Regions from separate parts of the Mesorhizobium sp. CNPSo 4661 genome, predicted to be linked through region 4. Evidence: predicted binding sites of a transcription regulator. Region 4 holds the regulator's gene; each other region holds the start of a gene.
The links. The regulator PhoB, encoded in region 4, activates phosphate uptake and scavenging genes when phosphate is short. The targets are predictions, from matches to a motif close to TGTCATNNANCTGTCAT.
Positions count from the first base shown of each region.

Region 1: the regulator PhoB is predicted to act here: its motif matches at 2,612-2,628, upstream of AC0YKC_RS06245 (RNA degradosome polyphosphate kinase).
Region 2: the regulator PhoB is predicted to act here: its motif matches at 2,439-2,455, upstream of AC0YKC_RS19500 (LTA synthase family protein).
Region 3: the regulator PhoB is predicted to act here: its motif matches at 2,854-2,870, upstream of AC0YKC_RS07320 (esterase-like activity of phytase family protein).

Region 1 covers NZ_JBWGIO010000003.1:307,589-312,368, reverse strand. The annotation lists gene AC0YKC_RS06260 (TIGR02117 family protein) at 139-804, shown strand; gene AC0YKC_RS06255 (FAD-dependent monooxygenase) at 1,036-2,271, opposite strand; gene AC0YKC_RS06250 (zinc-finger domain-containing protein) at 2,288-2,533, opposite strand; gene AC0YKC_RS06245 (RNA degradosome polyphosphate kinase) at 2,787-4,780, shown strand, end outside.
Region 2 covers NZ_JBWGIO010000012.1:137,509-142,288, reverse strand. The annotation lists gene AC0YKC_RS19505 (pilus assembly protein) at 1-354, shown strand, start outside; gene AC0YKC_RS19500 (LTA synthase family protein) at 464-2,389, opposite strand; gene AC0YKC_RS19495 (SEL1-like repeat protein) at 2,582-3,538, opposite strand; gene AC0YKC_RS19490 (hypothetical protein) at 3,552-3,977, opposite strand; gene fabD (ACP S-malonyltransferase) at 4,364-4,780, shown strand, end outside.
Region 3 covers NZ_JBWGIO010000004.1:133,609-138,388, reverse strand. The annotation lists gene AC0YKC_RS07335 (sugar phosphate isomerase/epimerase family protein) at 1-325, opposite strand, end outside; gene AC0YKC_RS07330 (Gfo/Idh/MocA family protein) at 325-1,356, opposite strand; gene AC0YKC_RS07325 (LacI family DNA-binding transcriptional regulator) at 1,654-2,679, shown strand; gene AC0YKC_RS07320 (esterase-like activity of phytase family protein) at 2,958-4,439, shown strand; gene AC0YKC_RS07315 (MATE family efflux transporter) at 4,547-4,780, shown strand, end outside.
Region 4 covers NZ_JBWGIO010000005.1:153,055-157,834, reverse strand. The annotation lists gene AC0YKC_RS09240 (ROK family protein) at 294-1,535, shown strand; gene phoB (phosphate regulon transcriptional regulator PhoB) at 1,863-2,552, opposite strand; gene phoU (phosphate signaling complex protein PhoU) at 2,569-3,276, opposite strand; gene pstB (phosphate ABC transporter ATP-binding protein PstB) at 3,297-4,100, opposite strand; gene pstA (phosphate ABC transporter permease PstA) at 4,097-4,780, opposite strand, start outside.

The sequences.
Region 1 (4,780 bases), on a different contig from region 4:
CTAGAATCCATGCCGTGACACCGAGGCGTTGCCACGTTTCAGAATTCCGCACCGCTGCACCCCTCGGCAGAGGTCACGGCATGGATACTCGGGTCAAGCCCGAGTATGACGACGTCCCGGACGGAACCGCCGCGCCCGATGAGAAGAACCTTGCGATACTTGGCGATGCTGGTGGGAGCGGTGGTGCTTGCTGCCGCGCTCGGCACGCTGGTGCCGCGCCCGCTCTGGCCAGCCGCCGCCGGCGGCGAGGGGACGCGCCGCATATTGGTGCTCAAGAACCCAATCCACACCGATATCGCCGTGCCCCTCGACGATGGTGTACGCCGGCGCTTCTCCTTCCTGGCCGATGCCGCTCTGCCGATCGAGGCGCCGGAGGCGCGCTACATCACCTTCGGCTGGGGCGGCCGCGCCTTCTATCTGGAGACGCCGACCTGGTCGCAACTGAAAGCCGGGCCGGTGTTGAAGGCGCTGACGCTCGACGCTTCGGTGATGCATGTCGATCTTGCCGGCGCGATCAAGGAACCACACCCGGATGTTGCAGGTTTCGACATCGACGAGCAGCACTTTTCGACGTTGCTCGACTACATCGCCGCGAGTTTCCAGCAAGGGCCTGAGGGACCAGTGGTGATCGAAAATGCGGGCTATTCAACCTATGACCGTTTCTACGAAGCCAACGGCCATTTCAACGCTCTGGTCGGCTGCAACACCTGGACGGCAGCGGGACTGCGTATTGCAGGCCTTCGCACGGGATGGTGGAACCCGCTGCCGATGTCGTTGGGGTGGTCGCTGAGGATGTACAATTAGCACTCGTCCAAGCGAGCGCCGAGTTCCGTCACACCCCCCTCTGGCCTGCCGGCCATCTCCCCCGCAAGGGGGGAGATCAGCTGTAGCTGCGGCTTTCGCCAATCGCCAACGTCGCAGGATGAACGAGGCGCGTGAGCTGCCAATCTCCCCCCTTGCGGGGGAGATGTCCGGCAGGACAGAGGGGGGCGCTGTCCCGCCAGCCTATCCAACTTTTCGCCCGTTAGGCATCCACTACCGCCTCACGACCTTCCGCTCCTCCCAGCCATACAGCCAGTCCAGATCGGCCGCGAGTTTCTCCGCCGGCCGCGTCGCCAGCACCAGGTTGCGGGCAATCGCCACCGGTCCCCTGGCATGCCAGGCCAGGCGATTGAGCGTGCCGCGCTTCAGCACCTTTTCGACGCGTGGCTGTCTGAGATTCTCCCAGATAGTCAGGCTTTGCTTCGGATCAGTCGGAAAATCGGCGACCAGATTGGCCAGCATCGCGGCATCCTCGATCCCCATCGCCGCGCCCTGCGCCGCGAACGGCGTCATGGCATGCGCGGCGTCGCCGATCAGCGCGATGCCTTGCGGGACCGCCCAGCGCTGTTGCCGGACCGTGTGCATCGGAAACGCCGTCCATGGCCCCGCCAGCGCGACGAGCCTTGCGAGCTTCGCCGCGGTGCCGCGCATGGCACTGGAGAGGATGGCCGGGTCGGCATGGCCTGACCAGCCTTCCGCGATCCGCTCGCCCTTGGTGAAGGCGGCGAGATTGATGGCGCTGCCCTTGCTCACCGGATAGGCGACCATATGGAAGCCGGGATGCAGGAAGGTGGTGACGCATCCCGCCGCGCCGATCTCGGCAAAAGCCTGCCCTGCGGGGCTTTCGGTCGCCACTGTGGCGCGCCATGCCAGTCGGCCCGAGAAGCGGCTTTTCGCGAAACCGGATTCCCCGCCGGCAAGCTGTGCGCGAACCGTGGACCAGACGCCGTCAGCTCCGACCAGCAGGCTGCCAGCGACCTGTGCAGATTTGCCATCCGTCTCGACTGTCACGCTGATACCCAGCGCGTCGGCCGCGATGTCGGTCACGCGCGCGCCGATGGCAAGCTCGATATCGGGCCGGTCCGCCACTGCCGCCATCAGCGCTGCCTGCAGGTCGGCGCGATGCGCCACCAGATAGGGCGCGCGCCAGCGTTTTTCTCCGGCTTGTCCAAGCGGCACGCGGGCCAGCTCGCGCAGGCTTCTCGCGTCCTTCAGCACCACCGCTTCAGGCCGGATCGCGTCGGCCAGCAGGCGATCGAGCACGCCGAGCTGGCGCAGGATGCGGGTCGCATTGGGGGAAAGCTGGAGCCCGGCGCCGGTGGCTTCGAGCTGCTTTGCCTGCTCGAACAGCTTTACCGGGAAACCGCGCTCGGCAAAAGCGAGCGCCGCCGTCAATCCGGCGATGCCAGCCCCGGCGATGACGATTTGCTGGGACCGTGTTTCAGCCATGATCGAGGAAAAAGGGTCAGGCGGCCTGGTCGACATAGAGGCAGCCGGCCGGCTGCGTTTCCGTCGCCTTCAGCGACGGCGAATAGCGGTAGAGCGTCGAGCAGTAGGGGCAGACCTTTTCATTGTCGTCGCCCATGTCGAGGAACACATGCGGATGGTCGAAAGGCGGGTTGGCGCCGGTGCACATGAATTCCCTGACGCCGATCTCGATGACCGGATGGCCCGCGTCGTTCTGGAAATGGGGAATGCTACCGCCTGCCATCGTCGTCTCCAATTGGGTTCGGCCAGTGGGTGTGACCCGTCTGCATCTGGAGCATAACAGGCCAGTTTGCAAGATCGATGAAATCAAACTGTCGCAAAAGGCTGGCAGAGGATAAGTTGAGCCGGTTAAGCGCATGGCTCCGCGCACGGATCGATTCCGTGACGATCATGCGTCACAAAAACATGTTAGAGCGTCGCCGAACGGCAATATGCGGCGCTCCCTGGGGACGGTAGCGGGGCAAGAGCGGGAAACCATGAACGAACTGAAGCCTGTGCAGAGCGAGTTCATCACCGTCGTGGCGGCAAGCCCGGACGGCGGCAATCCCGACCGTTTCGTCAACCGCGAATTCTCCTGGCTGCAATTCAACCGCCGCGTCCTGGAGGAATCACTGAACGAGCATCATCCACTGCTCGAGCGCGTCCGCTTCCTGTCGATCTCGGCCGCCAATCTCGATGAATTCTTCATGGTCCGCGTCGCCGGCCTCGCCGGCCAGGTGCGCGAAGGTATCGCGCTGAAAAGCCCGGACGGCCGCACGCCCGAGCAGCAGCTCGAGCAATTGCTGCGCGAGGTCGAGCGCCTGCAGGAAGACCAGCAGAAGAGCCTCTCGGCACTGATGGTCCTGCTCAACAAGGAAGGCATCGAAAGCATCACCCGCGATGCGCTGACCAAGGACGAGAAGGCCTGGCTGGAGGAGCATTTCCAGGAACAGGTTTTCCCGGTGCTGACGCCGCTGTCGATCGACCCGGCGCATCCGTTTCCCTTCATTCCCAATCTCGGCTTTTCCATCGCCCTGCAACTGCGTCATCGCAAGAATGGCGAGGAGATGAGCGCACTGCTGCGCCTGCCGGTGGCGCTCAAGCGTTTCATCCGCCTGCCCGACCGCAAGAACCATGTCCGCTTCATTCCGCTGGAGGAAGTGGTCGGCGTCTATATCGGCAAGCTTTTCCCCGGCTACGAGGTCAAGGGCTCCGGCACGTTCCGCATCATCCGCGACAGCGACATCGAGGTCGAGGAAGAGTCGGAAGACCTGGTGCGCCTGTTCGAAACGGCGCTGAAGCGGCGGCGTCGCGGCTCGGTGATCCGCATCGAATTCGACACGCTGATGCCGGCTCAATTGCGCGACTTCGTCGCCGGCGAGCTCGGCGTCTCGTCGAGCCGCATCAGCGTGCTCACTGGTCCGCTGGCACTCAACCAGATCTCCGAGATCGTCGCCATTCCGCGCGACGACCTCAAATTCACGCCCTACAATCCGCGCTTTCCCGAGCGCATCCGCGAGCATGGCGGCGACTGCTTCGCCGCCATTCGGGAGAAGGACATCGTCGTCCATCACCCCTACGAGTCCTTCGACGTGGTGGTGCAGTTCCTGCGTCAGGCCGCCGCCGACCCGGAAGTGGTGGCGATCAAGCAGACGCTCTACCGCACCTCGAACGACAGCCCGATCGTGCGCGCGCTGATCGACGCCGCCGAGGCCGGCAAGTCGGTCACGGCGCTGGTCGAGCTCAAGGCGCGCTTCGACGAGGAGGCCAACATCCGCTGGGCGCGCGACCTCGAACGCGCCGGCGTGCAGGTCGTGTTCGGCTTCCTGGAATTGAAGACCCACGCCAAGATGTCGCTGGTGGTGCGCCGCGAGGACGGCAAGCTGCGCAATTACGTGCATCTCGGCACCGGCAACTACCACCCGGTCACCGCGCGCATCTACACCGACCTGTCCTTCTTCACCACCGACCCGACGATCGCGCGCGATGTCGCGCAGCTCTTCAATTTCATCACCGGCTATGCCGAGCCGGCCGAGGAGATGCGCCTTGCCGTATCGCCCTTCACGCTGCGCAAGCGCATCCTGAAACACATCTCGGACGAGATCGTCCATGCCCGTGAGGGCCGGCCATCGCGCATCTGGATGAAGATGAACGCGCTGGTCGATCCGACCATCATCGATGCGCTTTACGACGCCAGCCGCGCCGGCGTCGAGATCGACCTCGTCGTGCGCGGCATCTGCTGCCTGCGGCCTCAGGTGCCCGGCCTGTCGGAGAACATAAGGGTGAAATCGATCGTCGGCCGTTTCCTCGAGCACAGCCGCATCTTCTGCTTCGGCAACGGCCACGGCCTGCCGTCGGACGAGGCGATTGTCTACATCTCGTCGGCCGACATGATGCCGCGTAATCTCGACCGCCGCGTCGAGACCCTGGTGCCCATCACCAATCCAACTGTGCATGAACAGGTGCTCGGCCAGATCATGCTGGGCAACAT
Region 2 (4,780 bases), on a different contig from region 4:
GTGATGCTTTTGACCGACGGCGAGAACGTCGTCTACGGCGCCTCCAACACGCCGCAGAAATCGGACTACACCTCCTATGGCTACCTCGCCAGCAGCCGTTTCGGTTCGAGCAACCAGACGACGGCGGCGCGCAACGTCGACGGCTGGACGAAGAATGTCTGCGCACAGCTGAAGAGCCAGGGCGTCCAGATCTACACCATGGTGCTGCAGGCCGATACGGCGGCCAACCGCTCGCTCTACAGCGCCTGCGCTTCCGACCCGAGCGACTATTACGCCGTCGAGGACCCGGCCAAGCTGCCCAACGTCTTCCAGAGCATCGCCAACAAGTTCTCCAGGCTGCAGCTCACCAACTGAAGGGAGTTGGCGCCGCGGCATGGGAACGGTCGCGCCACGACCGTTTTCGTTCTCGTCATCTGTGCGACGATCGGCGCTCGACGGGCGTTCGCTTGCCAGCTCCGATTACTCAACTCGTATGCGCGACGAGCTTGTCCACCGTCTCGGGGAAGAAGTCGGGCGCCGAGCGCCGCTTGCCGAACATCATGTCGTATTGGATGAGCCGGAAATCGTTGATCTTCGGATCGATCTGCTTCTGCCGCGCCCAGTCCGGTGTCGCTTCGCCCGCGGGCGTCAGGAGCAGGTTGCGGTCGACCACGCGGTAGTGTTCGCGCAGCGCGCCGAGGAAGCCGGTGTAATAGGGGTGGGTGATGCCCGCCGTGGTCAGGATATGGTAGGGCAGGAAGGCCGGGCTTACCGAGCCCAGGTTCTGCACCGGACCGGAACGGTTCGACCAGATGACCAAAGGCGTGTCGTGATGCTCGAGCGCGGCGTTCGCCGGCTCCTTGCGCGGCGCGACATTGTCCTTGAGGAAGCCGGTCTCGACATAGACGGGTCCGAGCGGCGGCAGATGGTCGCCGAAGAAGGCGATGACGGTCGGTCGCTGGCGGGCCTTCGCCCAGTCGATCAGCCGCTGCAGGCCGCGGTCGGCGTCGGCCGAGCCCTCGGCATAGGAAAGCAGCGATTCCCGCGCCCAGGAACTGATCGGCGCGTCGACCGAATGCGTCGGGTTATAGTAGCGATAGGGCTCGTAAGGACCGTGGTTCTGCAGGCTGACGGCGAACAGGAACACCGGATCGTCGCTGGCGTCGGCCTCGCGGATGATCTCGTCGGTCATCGCCGCGTCGGACGCCAGCGGCCCGCGCTTTTCCATCGGCGGCAGCGTCTCTTCCGAGCGGAAGTCGTTGAAGCCGAAATCGGCATAAACGGCGCCGCGGTTCCAGAACCAGTTGGTGCCGGGGTGGATGGCGCGCGCCCGGTAGCCCTCGCTCTTCAGGAAGGTCGCCAGCGACGGCGTCGGGGTGCGCACATATTGCTGGTAGGGGATAGAGCCGGCCGGCAGGAAGGCGTTGGAAAAGCCGGTCAGCGCCTCGAATTCGATATTGGCGGTCATGCCGCCGAACTCGGGGGAGAACATCGAGCCGGAGCGCAGCGCCCTGACCGTCGGGATCGGATCGGGCTTGATGGTGACGCCGGGCAGCTGCGTCGGATCCCAGAAGGATTCGCTCATCACCACGATGATGTCGGGCTTCTGGTCCGGCACCGAGGCGGCGACCCCGGGACGCGTGATCGCGTCCAACACCTTGTCGGTATAGCCGGGCGGGGCCGAGACATGCGCCATCGGCACATTCATCGCGAAGGCGAGCGCGAAGCCGTTGGAGGCGTAATTTTCCTTCTGGTCCCACATGATCGGGATGATCTGCAGCCTGTCGCGCGTCCACGAGAAGGTGGCGTAGTCCATGATCGAGACGAAGAAAGCGAGCAGCGGTACGGCAAGCGCCAGCCGCGCCAGGCGGCCCTTGCGGCTGAGGATCGGCACCCGCCGGCGCCAGCTCCGCCAGCCATAGACGAGCAGCGTCAGGCCGCCGACGATGCCGGCCGCCAGCATGACGGCCGTCCACGGCCGCTCGCGCACCAGAAGCGGCAGCAGCGCCACGATCTGGCGGGCAAACAGGAAATCCGTCGGATAGAGCGGATCGCCGAGATAATGCGATTTCTGGTGGCCGACAAAGGCCAGCGCCAGCGTCAGGGGCGCCACGATCATCAGGCTCTGGTGGCTGCGCCCGAGTACGGCGTCGAGCCCCACCAGCACCAGGGCGAAGACGATGATGGTGGTCCAGCCCGGCTTGAACGGCTGCAGGAAGAAATCGACCGTGCCGAAGAAATCGTCGCGTACGATCAATTCGATCGCGAACACCAGCAGGGCGGAGGCGAGAAGCGTCGCCAGACCGTAGCGCACGGTCGGCCAGGCTCGTCCCGGCAGATAGCCGGTGGACGGATCGTCTTCCAAAAACTGTGGCGCGGGCTTGGCCGCGCCTTTCCTGATCCTTGCCACTCTACTTCCCCCGGCCCACGTAACCCGCCTTCCACACGCGTCACGGTTGTGTCATCGAAATGTCACGCAAAGCTAGCGCCTGTGGCGGAAATAAGAAGAGCCAGCAAACTAAACGTGAGCGGTTTTCATCAGGTGTGATCCAACACCACCGGCTCTTGGTCAGAGCGCCGAGTCTCTGAGAAAGAGCGAATCCTAGGCCTTTTTTGCGGGCGGCTCCAACTTGATAAGATAGGCCTTGGCCGCAGGGTCCCCTTGATCAGCAGCCTTGCGAATCAAAATGAGAGCGTGGGCAGTATCCTGCTTCACGCCATAGCCACCGAGGTATGCCACTCCAAGGTTGTACTCAGCACCCGCATTCCCCTGGTCGGCAGCCTTCTGGAACCAAGAGACGGCCTGCACATAGTCTAAGGGAAGCCCTAGCCCCTTGTAGTACGAAACACCAAGGTCGTACTCAGCAGCCGCATTTCCTTGGTTCGCAGCCTTCTGGAACCAAGAAACGGCCTGGGCGTAGTCAATCGTAACGCCTAGTCCCTTCGCATACACTACGCCAAGATCGTGCTGCGCCAGGGCGTTTCCCTGCTCGGCCCCTTTGCGATACCATGCGATTGCTTCAGCATAATCCTGGGCGACCCCTTGACCTTTGAGGTAGGCCAATCCCAGAAAGTATTGGGCAACGGCCGTTCTTTGGTCGGCTGCCTCACGGAACCACGTGGCGGCTTCTCTATAGTCCTGCGGGACGCCCGTTCCATCTCTGTAAAGCAACCCGAGATTGGTTTGAGCGTCCGCCAATCCTTGGTCGGCTGCTTTTCGATACCAAATTACGGCCTCGGCATAGTCCTGCTTGACGCCTAGCCCACGGTCGTAAAGATAAGCGAGATTTTGCTCTGCCTGGGCGTCACCTTGGTCCGCTGCCTTACGGTACCAAGCGGCAGCTTGGAGGTAATCCTGTGTGACACCGTGCCCTTCGGCGTAAGCAGTTCCAAGATTGTCCTGCGCTTTGGGATCACCGGTGTTAGCCAGGACGCTCCACTCCAAGACAGCCGCTGCGTAGTCTCCTCTTTTATAGGCCCGTTCCCCTTGCCCCGCATGGGCGACGCCGGCCACCAGCATGCCGGAGACGAAACAAAGCAACTTCGACAACCTCTGCATGTTGGCCTCCGATTTAAGGGTTCAACCATTCTTTAATTCCCTGCACTCCGTCCCGAACCCTTTCGGAAAAGGGTCTCGCATTCAGCTTGGCTCTAAGGAATTTTCCCTGTGCACGGGCCATTCTTGTATTAAGCTTTGCCAAAAGATATGAATTCCAGACCATCAAAATAATGCCAGGAGCGAGAATCGCTTTATCAGGCAATAAGAATACCTTTGACAGCATCACAATTATGACAATCGTGAAAAATGCGTTATATACGCCGAAGACTGCGTCTTTCCACATGCGATTCCGTGGTAGGTATTGCTCAATCCAGGGCATAATTAACGGGTTCTCATCCCAGAATTGATCGATAGTAATGGGTCTGTGGGTCATGCCATCGGTCTTGGCAATTTCGGCCGCAGCCTCTGTAGGGTTATTTGGACTGACCTCTTCAGCCATTCCTTCCTCCATTCCTCGTGATTAGAAGGAATTTGCTGCGACGCTTTGAAGTCAATCCAAGATGGAGATCAACTTTGCGTTATGCGCCATGTCTGGAAACCGGGTAACCCAACAGCTTTGGAATCCGGGCAGCATGGAAGTGGGTAATCAGTGGACCTGTGTTGAGCTTTTTGATCGGAACACTTTCAGCCTAGGTGAATCCTTATGATTGGTGGAACCGTGGTGGCTAATTGATTCATGGAGTGTGATCGTCAAAAAGCCTTTCGGAACAGGGAGTCAGCACGGTTTTCCGGCTGAAATGCTCGCCGAAGAGGTGCTCGCGGGCTTGACTTGGCCCGTCCGCCTTGCTCCAGAGGCAGGAAAACCAGCCTCTGGAGTGACTTCAAATGGCCGTCGCATTCACCTTTCCGGGACAGGGCAGCCAGGCCGTCGGCATGGGTAAGGACCTGGCCGATCAATTCCCCGAAGCGCGCCGCGTCTTCGAGGAAGTGGACGCCGCGCTCAGCGAAAAACTGTCGAAACTCATCTGGGAAGGACCGGAAGAGACCTTGACGCTGACCGCCAATGCCCAGCCGGCACTGATGGCGGTGTCGCTGGCGGCGATGCGGGCGCTCGAAGCGCGCGGCTTCTCGCTGAAAGACAAGGTGGCCTATGTGGCCGGTCATTCGCTGGGCGAATATTCGGCGCTTGCCGCGGCCGGTTTCGTTTCGGTCGGCGACGCGGCACGGCTGCTTCGGACCCGCGGCAACGCCATGCAGGCGGCGGTGCCGGCCGGCGAGGGCGCCATGGCCGCAATCATCGGA
Region 3 (4,780 bases), on a different contig from region 4:
TGAAGCCGCAGACCATCGAAGCGCCGAACAGATGCGCGTTGTCGATCACCGTCTCCCAGGCTGCGAGCACGCCGCGATCGACCTCGCCGCTCTCCAGCGGATTGCCGAACACACCGAGCGACGACACGGTGACGTCGGCGTCGCCGATCGCCTCCCTTATTTGGCCGGCGAGCCGCGGCAAATCCTTGCCGCCCAGCGTCTGCCAGAAGAAGGGCTGGATGCTCTCGAAACCGAGCGGCAGGATCTGCCTGATATAGGCCGCCGGGTCGTCGAGATTGGCCCGCACCATGGTGCCGATCCTGATATCGAGAAGCGGGTTCGGCATCATTGTGGCTCCTGTGCGATGGCGATGCGGCGCCCGGTCTCGGCGCTCTCGATGGCGCCGAACACCATGGCCAGACTGCGGATATTGTCGGTGCCGCGCGTTTCCGGTTCCGTGCCGGTCTCGATCGCGTGCATGAAATCCTTGATGATGCCGAGATGGCCGTCGACACGATCGGCGGGATCGAGCGGCGGCACCTCGATCGGCCGGGTCTTGTCGATGATACCGTCGCGGCCGGACGCAACCACTTCCGCCTTCAGCCCGTCATGGCCATCCCACAACAGGGAGCCGCGCTGGGCGACGATGCGCCAGCTGCCTTCCCAACTGGTCCTGAAACCGTCTGCGCACCAGGAGCCGGCATAGGTAAAAACCTTGCCGCCGCCGAAGTCGAAGACCGCACTTGCCGACGATCCCTGCCGGTACCACGAACTGACCGGCTCCCATTCCTGGCAATAGACGCCGGCAGGCTCGCCGCCCACCATGTAGCGGGCGGCATCGAAGGTGTGGATCGCCATGTCGAGCAGCAGCACATGCGCCATCTCCTCGCGAAAACCGCCGAAATGCGGGGCGACGAAGAAGTCGGCGTGGATGCTTGTCGGCGCGCCGATCGCGCCGGAATCGAGGAACCGCCGGATGCGCCGGACATTGGCGACGTAGCGGCGGTTCTGGACCACGGCATGGATGCGCCCGGCAGCCCGCGCCGCGGCGATGATGGCGCGCGCATTGTCCGGGCTGTCGGCCAGCGGCTTTTCCGTGAGCAAATGGCAATGATGGGCAAAGGCAGAAAGCGCGACCCCGCGGCGCGCTGCCGGAACCACGACGTCGAACACAGCGTCAGGTTTGGTTTGATCGAGGACGGCATCGATGCTGGTGCCGATGACCGCGCCGGAAAGCTCGTATTCGCGCGCCCTTGCCTGTGCCCGGTCGGCATCGAGGTCGACAAGGCCGACAATGGCAAGCCCGTCGATCTGCCTCGCGGCATCGAGCCATTGCCTGCTCATGGCTCCGCACCCGACCAGGACGACCTTCATCATCCAGCGCTCCTCCTCCGCCCGGTCCCTCCAGACCGGTCGTCACGGCATTCACGGCGAGACCGTAAACGTTTTTCCGTAAACGTTTACGAGAACACACCCGATGACATAGAATGTCAACAGGCTGCCTCTCAAAAATCTTCCGGAAGCCTTGGCCCGGGCGGCAGCCAATGCTAGACCGGCTCACCGTTTACGAAAACGGTGAACCGGTCTAACTCTTTGTTTTTGACGCAATTCCGAACGGAAACCGCTTCGCGCTTTTCCTGGAATTGCTCTGGCCAAGGCAAGGGAGAGTGGCTCTTGGCGTCCAGCATTCACGACCTTGCGCGTCACCTGAACATTTCGATCGGCACCGTGTCGCGCGCGCTGAACGGCCGTGCCGACGTCAATGCCGATACGCGCCGGCGCGTGCTCGATGCGGCCAAAGAGCTGAACTATTCACCCAACCAGTCCGGCCGCAGTCTCAGGCAAGGCGCCACCCGCTCGATCGCCTTCATGCTGCAGCCGCATCCGGGCGACCAACAATATGGCGAGCCGTTCTTCATCCCGTTCCTGATCGGGCTGCAGGCGAAGCTCGCCGAGCATGACCTCGATCTGATGGTCGTCATGGGAGAGCCCGGCCAATATCAGCAGGAGCGGTTGCGCCGCGTGGTCGAGACGCGCCGGGCCGACGCGGTCGTGTTGGCCAATACGCGAAGGGAAGACGACCGGATCGACTATCTCAGCAAGGCCGGCTTTCCCTTCGCCACGCTTGGCCGAAGTCAGTCCGGCGGCGACACCTATCCTTCGCTCGATATCGATTTCGAGAGGGCGGGTGATGAAGCCGTCGAGCGGCTGGTCGCGCGCGGCCACCGCCGCATTGCCGCCATCCGCCCTTCGCTTGATCTCAACTTCGGCTACCTGTTCCTCGACGGCTACCGCAAGGCGCTGAGGCGGCACGGCATCGAGGTCGACCCCGACCTGATCGCCGACGGTTTCATCAACGAGACCGGCGGCTACCAGGTGACGCCGCAAGTCATGCGCTCCAAGGCCCCACCGACGGCCATCATCTTCAACAATGACGCGATGGCGCTTGGCGGCTGCAAGGCGCTGGCAGAGATGGGCATCAGGCCGGGCCATGACATGGCCGTGATCGTCATCGTCGACACGCCGCTCTGCCGCTACTTCTCGCCGACGCTGACCGCCTTCCGTCCGGCACTGGAGGCCATGGGCCGGCGGCTGGCCGAGATGCTGCTCGCCTCCCTTCCCGCCTTCGCCGGCCCCGAAGGCACACGCATCATGCGCGAAGTCTGGCCGTTGGAGCTGATCGCGCGCGAGAGCGATTGAGCAGCAGCTTTTCCTTCTCCCCTTGTGGGAGAAGGTGGCCGAGCGAAGCTCGGTCGGATGAGGGGTGCTCCAGCGGAGTGAGGCGTCGACGTTCCCTGGAACACCCCTCAACCGTCTCGGCGCTGCGCGCCGATCCACCTTCTCCCACAAGGGGAGAAGGTAGAACTGCCCTCCTGTCACGCAACCATCACGTTGGCGTCCTAGACCGCTTGGCGGAAGCTGCTGGCGGCTTTTGATGCGACGCCTGCTCCAATCTGCTCGTCACGAAGGGGATATCCATGAAACGTCTCAACCGAACCGTCGCGCTTGGCGCGGCACTCGCCCTGTTTACCACGCTGACCCCGGCGCTCGCCGACGGCGTCGCCTATGTCAACAAAGGGCTCGTCGGCATCGGTCGCATTCCGGCCAGCCAGAAGGACAAGTTCGGCGAGACGTTCGGTTCGGGTTCCGGCATGGCGATCGACACCAAGGGCTGGACACGCGACGGCGCGGGCTACAAGGGTTCGCTCTGGCTGCTGCCGGATCGCGGCTACAATGTCGTCGGCACCACCGATTATCGCGCTCGCGTCAACACCATCGCGATCGAGCTGACGCCGACCGCCCCTGGCGCGGCGCCCGCCGCCGGGCAGGAACAGACCGGCGTCAGGGCGACGCTCGCCGACACGATGCTCTTGACCGACAACAAGGGCACTGATTCCACCGGCCTTGATCCTCTCAACGGCGTGCGCGAAGCCGCCGGCGGCATGCCGATCCTGCCGCAGGCCGACAACGGCAAGCTGGCGCTGGACGACGAAGCGATCGTGCGGCTGCCCGACGGCACGATGTTCATCTCCGACGAATATGGCCCCAACATCTATCGCTTCTCGGCCGAAGGCCGCCTGATGTCGGCGACGCAGCCGCCCGCGGCCCTGGTGCCGATGCGCCACAGCAAGCCGAACTTCGCCTCCGACAACCCCGGCCCGGGCGCAGCCGAGCCCGATCCGAAGGATCCCGAGACCGGCCGCCAGAACAACCAGGGTCTCGAAGGCATGTCGATGACGCCTGACGGCAAGTTCCTGATCGCCGTGCTGCAGTCGGCGGCCCGCCAGGACGGCGGCGATTCCGGCTCGACGCGCCAGAACACCCGCGCGCTGGTCTATGACGCTTCCGACCTCGCCCACCTCAAGCTGGCGCACGAATATGTCGTTCCGCTGCCGATGTTCAAGGACGCCAAGGGCAAGACCAAGATCGCCGCCCAGAGCGAGATCGTCGCGCTTTCCGACAAGAGCTTCCTGATGCTGGCCCGCGACTCGGGCAACGGCCAGGGCCTCAAGGGCGACGAGTCGCTCTATCGCAAGATCGAGATCGTCGACCTCTCCGCCGCGACCGATATCGCCAACGGCCCGTTCGACGCCGCCGACAAGCCGGTCGCGCCCAAGGGCGTGCTCGACCCGTCGGTGACGCCGGCCAAGCTCACCTCGTTCATCGACATCAACGACAAGGGCGAGCTCAGCCGCTTCGGCCTGCACAATGGCGCGCCGAACGACAAGAACAACCTCTCGGAGAAGTGGGAAGCGATGTCGCTGGTCTCCGTGCTCGATCCGAAGCTGCCCGACGACTATTTCCTGTTCGTCGCCAACGACAACGACTTCCTCACCCAGGACGGCTTCCAGGTCGGCGCTTCGTACAAGGCCGAGGATGGCGCCGATGTCGACACCACCTTCCTCGTCTATCAGGTCACGCTGCCTGGACTGTCTGGGAACAGCCTCGCCGCGAACTAGTTCTGCTTCGGATCGTATGGCGAGCGGCATATGACCGAGCGCGGAAGGGATGCATGAGCATCAGGCCTGCGATAGCATCGCGGGCCTGATTCATTTTCGGTGCTGCCATGGATGACGAAAAGCCCACCCGCCGGCGGACCGCCGACCTGACCAGCGGCCCCATACCGCGCACGCTGCTTTTGTTCGCGCTGCCGGTGCTGGGCTCCAACGTGCTGCAGTCGCTCAACGGCTCGATTAACGCGGTCTGGGTCGGCCGTTTCCTCGGCGAGGCGGCGCTGACGGCGACCTCCAACGCCAATCTGGTGCTGTTCCTGATCCTCGGCACGGTGTTCGGCATCGGC
Region 4 (4,780 bases):
CTCAAAAAAATAGTGATCCAGCAAAACGACGCTGTCAACTGCGATTCTGATGGGTTTTGATGGGTCCGAACATTTTTTTCGACACCCGCAATAAATAATGACATGGACCTTGGCTTCTGCCAGTATCCAGAAGCAATTCCAGGAAAAGTGCGCAGCGGTTTTCCGCCCGGAATTGCGTCAGAACAAAAGACAGACGGTTCGCCGTTTCCGCAAATGGTGAACCGTCTGGCGTGTCAACGCTAGGCCATGGCATCATCACAAGGCCGCGATGACCGGGGAGGACGTGCGAAGACATGTCGGTCGGAATCCGTCACGACGATTTGCGCCGGCGCAACCGCGCCATGGTGATTTCGGCCGTGCGCCGCGCCGGCCAGCCTTCGCGCACGGAGATTGCCGCCACCACCGGGCTCAGCCACTCGACCATTTCGGCGATCTCCGCCGATCTGATCCAGGAAGGCATTCTCACCGAGAGCAAGGCCAGCGAGCCGACGGCGCTGAAACGCGGCCGGCCGCAGATCGGCCTGGCGCTGAACCCTGAAGCCGCCGCGGTGCTGACCGTGGTCTTGTCGCTGAACTTCCTGTCGGTCGCCGTGATCGATTATGCCGGCCAGGTGGTCGCCGAGGAGCAGCAGCGCTTGGACACGCTTGTCATGCCCCGCGACGACTTGATCGGCGAATGCGTGGCGATCGTCCGGCGCCGACTGCAGGATCCCGACCTCGAGGTGAGCAGCGTCGCCCGCATCGCCATGGGCATCCAGGGCATCACCGATTCCCACGCACGCGCCATGCTGTGGTCGCCGATAACGCCGCTGACCGGCATTCCTTTCGCCGACATCCTCGAGCAGGAATTCGGCATCCCCGCCACCATGGAGAACGACTGCAACATGATGGCGGTGGCGCTGCAATGGCGCGACCCCGAGCGCTATCGCGACGACTTCATCGCCATCCTCCTGTCGCACGGCATCGGCATGGGTCTGGTGCTGAAGGGCGCGCTGTTCACCGGCACGCATTCCTCGGGCGGCGAATTCGGCCACATGATCCACCGCCCGGGCGGCGCGCTTTGCCGCTGCGGCCGGCGCGGCTGCGTCGAGGCCTATGCCGGCAATTACGCGATCTGGCGCAGCGCCATGAAAATGAGCGAGGACGCCGAGCCGGTCGACGTCGGCGACGCCGACATGCGAGCCCTCGCCGCCAAGGCGCGCGAGAAGGACGGCCCCGAGCGGGAGGCTTACCGTCGGGCCGGCGAGGCGCTTGGTTTCGGTCTCGGCAGCCTGTTCGCCCTCATCGACCCGGCGCCCGTGGCCATGGTCGGCGTCAGCGCGGCCGCCTTCGACCTGATCGAGCCGGCGCTAAGGGCGGCGATCGCCCAGACCGCGGGCGGCCAGCACTCGGAATCGATCTCCTTCGACACCGAGCCTAACGAGCTGCCGCTGATCCGCGAAGGCTGCGCCATGCGCGCGCTGACCTTCGTCGACCAGGAGATTTTCGCGCCGGGCATGCAGGCAAGAGCGGGCAGCGGAAAAAACGTGGCCTGAGCGGCTTTGAAGTGACCGCTGGTCGCTGAGGACAGCAGCAGACGCTTGAGATTAGCGATGGCCCCGCAGCTTCGTCATTCCAGGGCGAAGCAGGAGCGAAGCTCCGTCGCGAAGACCCTGGAATCCATGCCGTTACTTCGATCGTAGGCGCAGCGGAGCAGAATTCTGCACCGCCCCGGCACGTCGAAGTCACGGAATGGATCCTCGGGTCTGCGCTGCGTCGCTACGCTCCTTGCTCCGCCCGTGGATGACGACGCTAGAAGCGTCTCGGCTAATCACCATCGCAGATGCCGGGAGCGGAGCCGTCAGCGCTTCCGCGCCCTATCCCTAATCCTCCCTGATCGCGTAACCCGCCCCGCGAATGGTTCGGATGACGTCGGGCATGCGGCCGTTGTTGACCGCCTTGCGCAAGCGGCCGACATGGACGTCCACCGTGCGCTCGTCGATATAGATCGTCTCGCCCCAGACATTGTCGAGCAGTTGGCTGCGCGAGAACACGCGGCCAGGATGCCGCATCATGAATTCGAGCAGGCGGAACTCGGTCGGGCCGAGCCTTATCTCGCTCTTCTTGCGGTAGACGCGATGCGACTCGCGGTCGAGCACGATGTCGCCGACCTTGAGCACGCTGGACAGCACCTCCGGCTTGGCGCGGCGCAGCAGCGCCTTGACGCGCGCCATGAATTCCGGCGTCGAGAACGGCTTGACCAGGTAGTCGTCGGCGCCGGTCGAGAGCCCGCGCACGCGGTCGCTTTCCTCGCCCCGCGCCGTCAGCATGATGATCGGCAGCCGCTCGGTCTCGGGCCGCATCCTGAGGCGCCGGCAGAGCTCGATGCCGGAAACCGCCGGCACCATCCAGTCGAGCACGAGCAGGTCGGGAACGTTTTCCTGAAGGCGGATTTCGGCCTCGTCGCCGCGGGTCACCACTTCCACCTGGTAACCCTCGGATTCGAGATTGTAGCGGAGCAGCACCCCCAGCGGCTCCTCATCCTCCACCACCATGATGCGTGGCGCGATCATCGGGGTAACCTTCTCGTCAGGCCGCCGGCGCCGACATTGCCGTCTCGTCCTGCTTGGGACGGTTGGCGGGCAATTGCGTACCGGTGAGCACATAATAGGCGTTCTCGGCGATGTTGGTCACATGGTCGCCGATGCGCTCGAGATTCTTGGCGCAGAACAGAAGATGCGTGCAAGCGGTGATGTTGCGCGGATCTTCCATCATGTAGGTCAACAGCTCGCGGAAGACGGACGTGTATTTGACGTCGATGCGCTCGTCGTCGTTGCGCAGCTTGGCCAGCGCAGTGGCGTCGCCCACCATATATTCCTGGGTCACGGCCTGGACCTGGATCAGCACCAGCTGCGCCATGGAATCGATCGAATGCGTGAGGTCGCGCGGCGCGGTGCTGACGCCGACCGCGCCAACGCGCTTGGCGATGTTCTTGGCAAGATCGCCGATGCGTTCGAGATCGCCCGCCATGCGGATCGAGCCGACAACGTTGCGCAGGTCGTCCGCCATCGGCTGCCGCTTGGCGATCAGCGTGATGGCGCGGTCGTCAAGCTCGCGCTGGCGCGCGTCCATGATGGCGTCGTCGGAGACGACGCGCTGCGCCAGCGCATTGTCGGTTTCGAGCAGGGCCCTGGTCGCGCCGCCGACCATGGAGCCGGCCAGATCGCCCATGTCGTTGATAAGCCGGCTGATCTGCCTCAGATCCTCGTCGAAGGAGGCGACGGTATGTTCGGCCATGATGATGTCCTCGTATGAACTCAGCCGAAGCGGCCGGTGATGTAGTCCTGCGTGCGCTTTTCGCGGGGCGAGGTGAAGATCTTCTCGGTCCGGTCGAACTCCACCAGCTCGCCCAGATACATGAACGCCGTCTGCCTCGACACGCGCGCCGCCTGCTGCATGTTGTGGGTGACGATGACGATCGTATAGTCGGCCTGCAACTCGTCGATCAGTTCCTCGATCTTGGCGGTCGACAGCGGATCGAGCGCCGAGGCCGGCTCGTCGAGCAGGATGACCTCGGGCTTCACCGCCACGGTGCGGGCGATGCACAGGCGCTGCTGTTGGCCGCCGGAAAGGCTGAGGCCGCTGGCGTTGAGCTTGTCCTTGACCTCGTTCCACAGCGCGGCGCGCTTCAGCGCCGACTCGACGCGGCTGTCCATCTCGGCCTTGCTGATCTTCTCATACAGCCTGACGCCGAAGGCGATGTTCTCGTAGATCGACATCGGGAACGGCGTCGGCTTCTGGAACACCATGCCGATCTTGGTGCGCAGCAGGTTGAGGTCCTGCGAGCGGTCGAGGATGTTCTTGCCGTCGAGCAGTACCTGGCCCTCGGCGCTCTGCTTCGGATAGAGCTCGTAGATGCGGTTGAGCACGCGCAGCAGCGTCGACTTCCCGCAGCCCGACGGGCCGATGAAGGCGGTCACGCTGCGCTCCGGCAAGGACAGGTTGATGTCCTTCAGCGCCTTCGATTGGCCATAGTAGAAATTGAGGTTCTTGACCTCGATCTTGGCCTTCTCGACGGTCGTGTCGGCTACGTTCAGGTCGGTGGACAACATCGGTTTCATCTGTCCTCTCTGCGTCCGGTCAGGCTGCGGGCGATGATGCTCAGCCCGAGAACCGTAAGGGTGATTATGAGTGCGCCCGTCCAGGCCAGTTGCTGCCATTCCTCGTAGGGGCTGAGGGCGAACTGGAAGATGGTCACCGGCAGGCTGGCCATCGGGGCATTGAGATTGCTCGACCAGAACTGGTTGTTGAGCGCGGTGAAGAGAAGCGGCGCGGTTTCGCCGGAGATGCGGGCGATCGCCAGCAGGATGCCGGTCACGATGCCGGACAGGGCCGCGCGATAGGCGACCGAGCGGATCACCACCCAGCGCGGCGCGCCGATGGCGGTGCCCGCTTCGCGCAGCGCGTTGGGCACGAGGTTCAGCATGTCCTCGGTGGTGCGCACCACGACGGGGATCACCAGGATCGACAGCGCGACGGCGCCGGCAATCGCCGAGAAGTGCCCCATCGGCCGTACCATCAGCTCATAGACGAACAGGCCGATGATGATCGATGGCGCCGACAGCAGGATGTCGTTGATGAAGCGCACGATCGTCGTGAGCTTCGAGAAGCGCCCGTACTCGGCCATGTAGGTGCCGGCCAGCACGCCGATCGGCGTGCCGACGATAATGCCGATGATGGTCATGACGATGCTGCCGTAGATGGCGTTGAGCAGGCCGCCGGCGTCGCCGGGCGGCGGCGT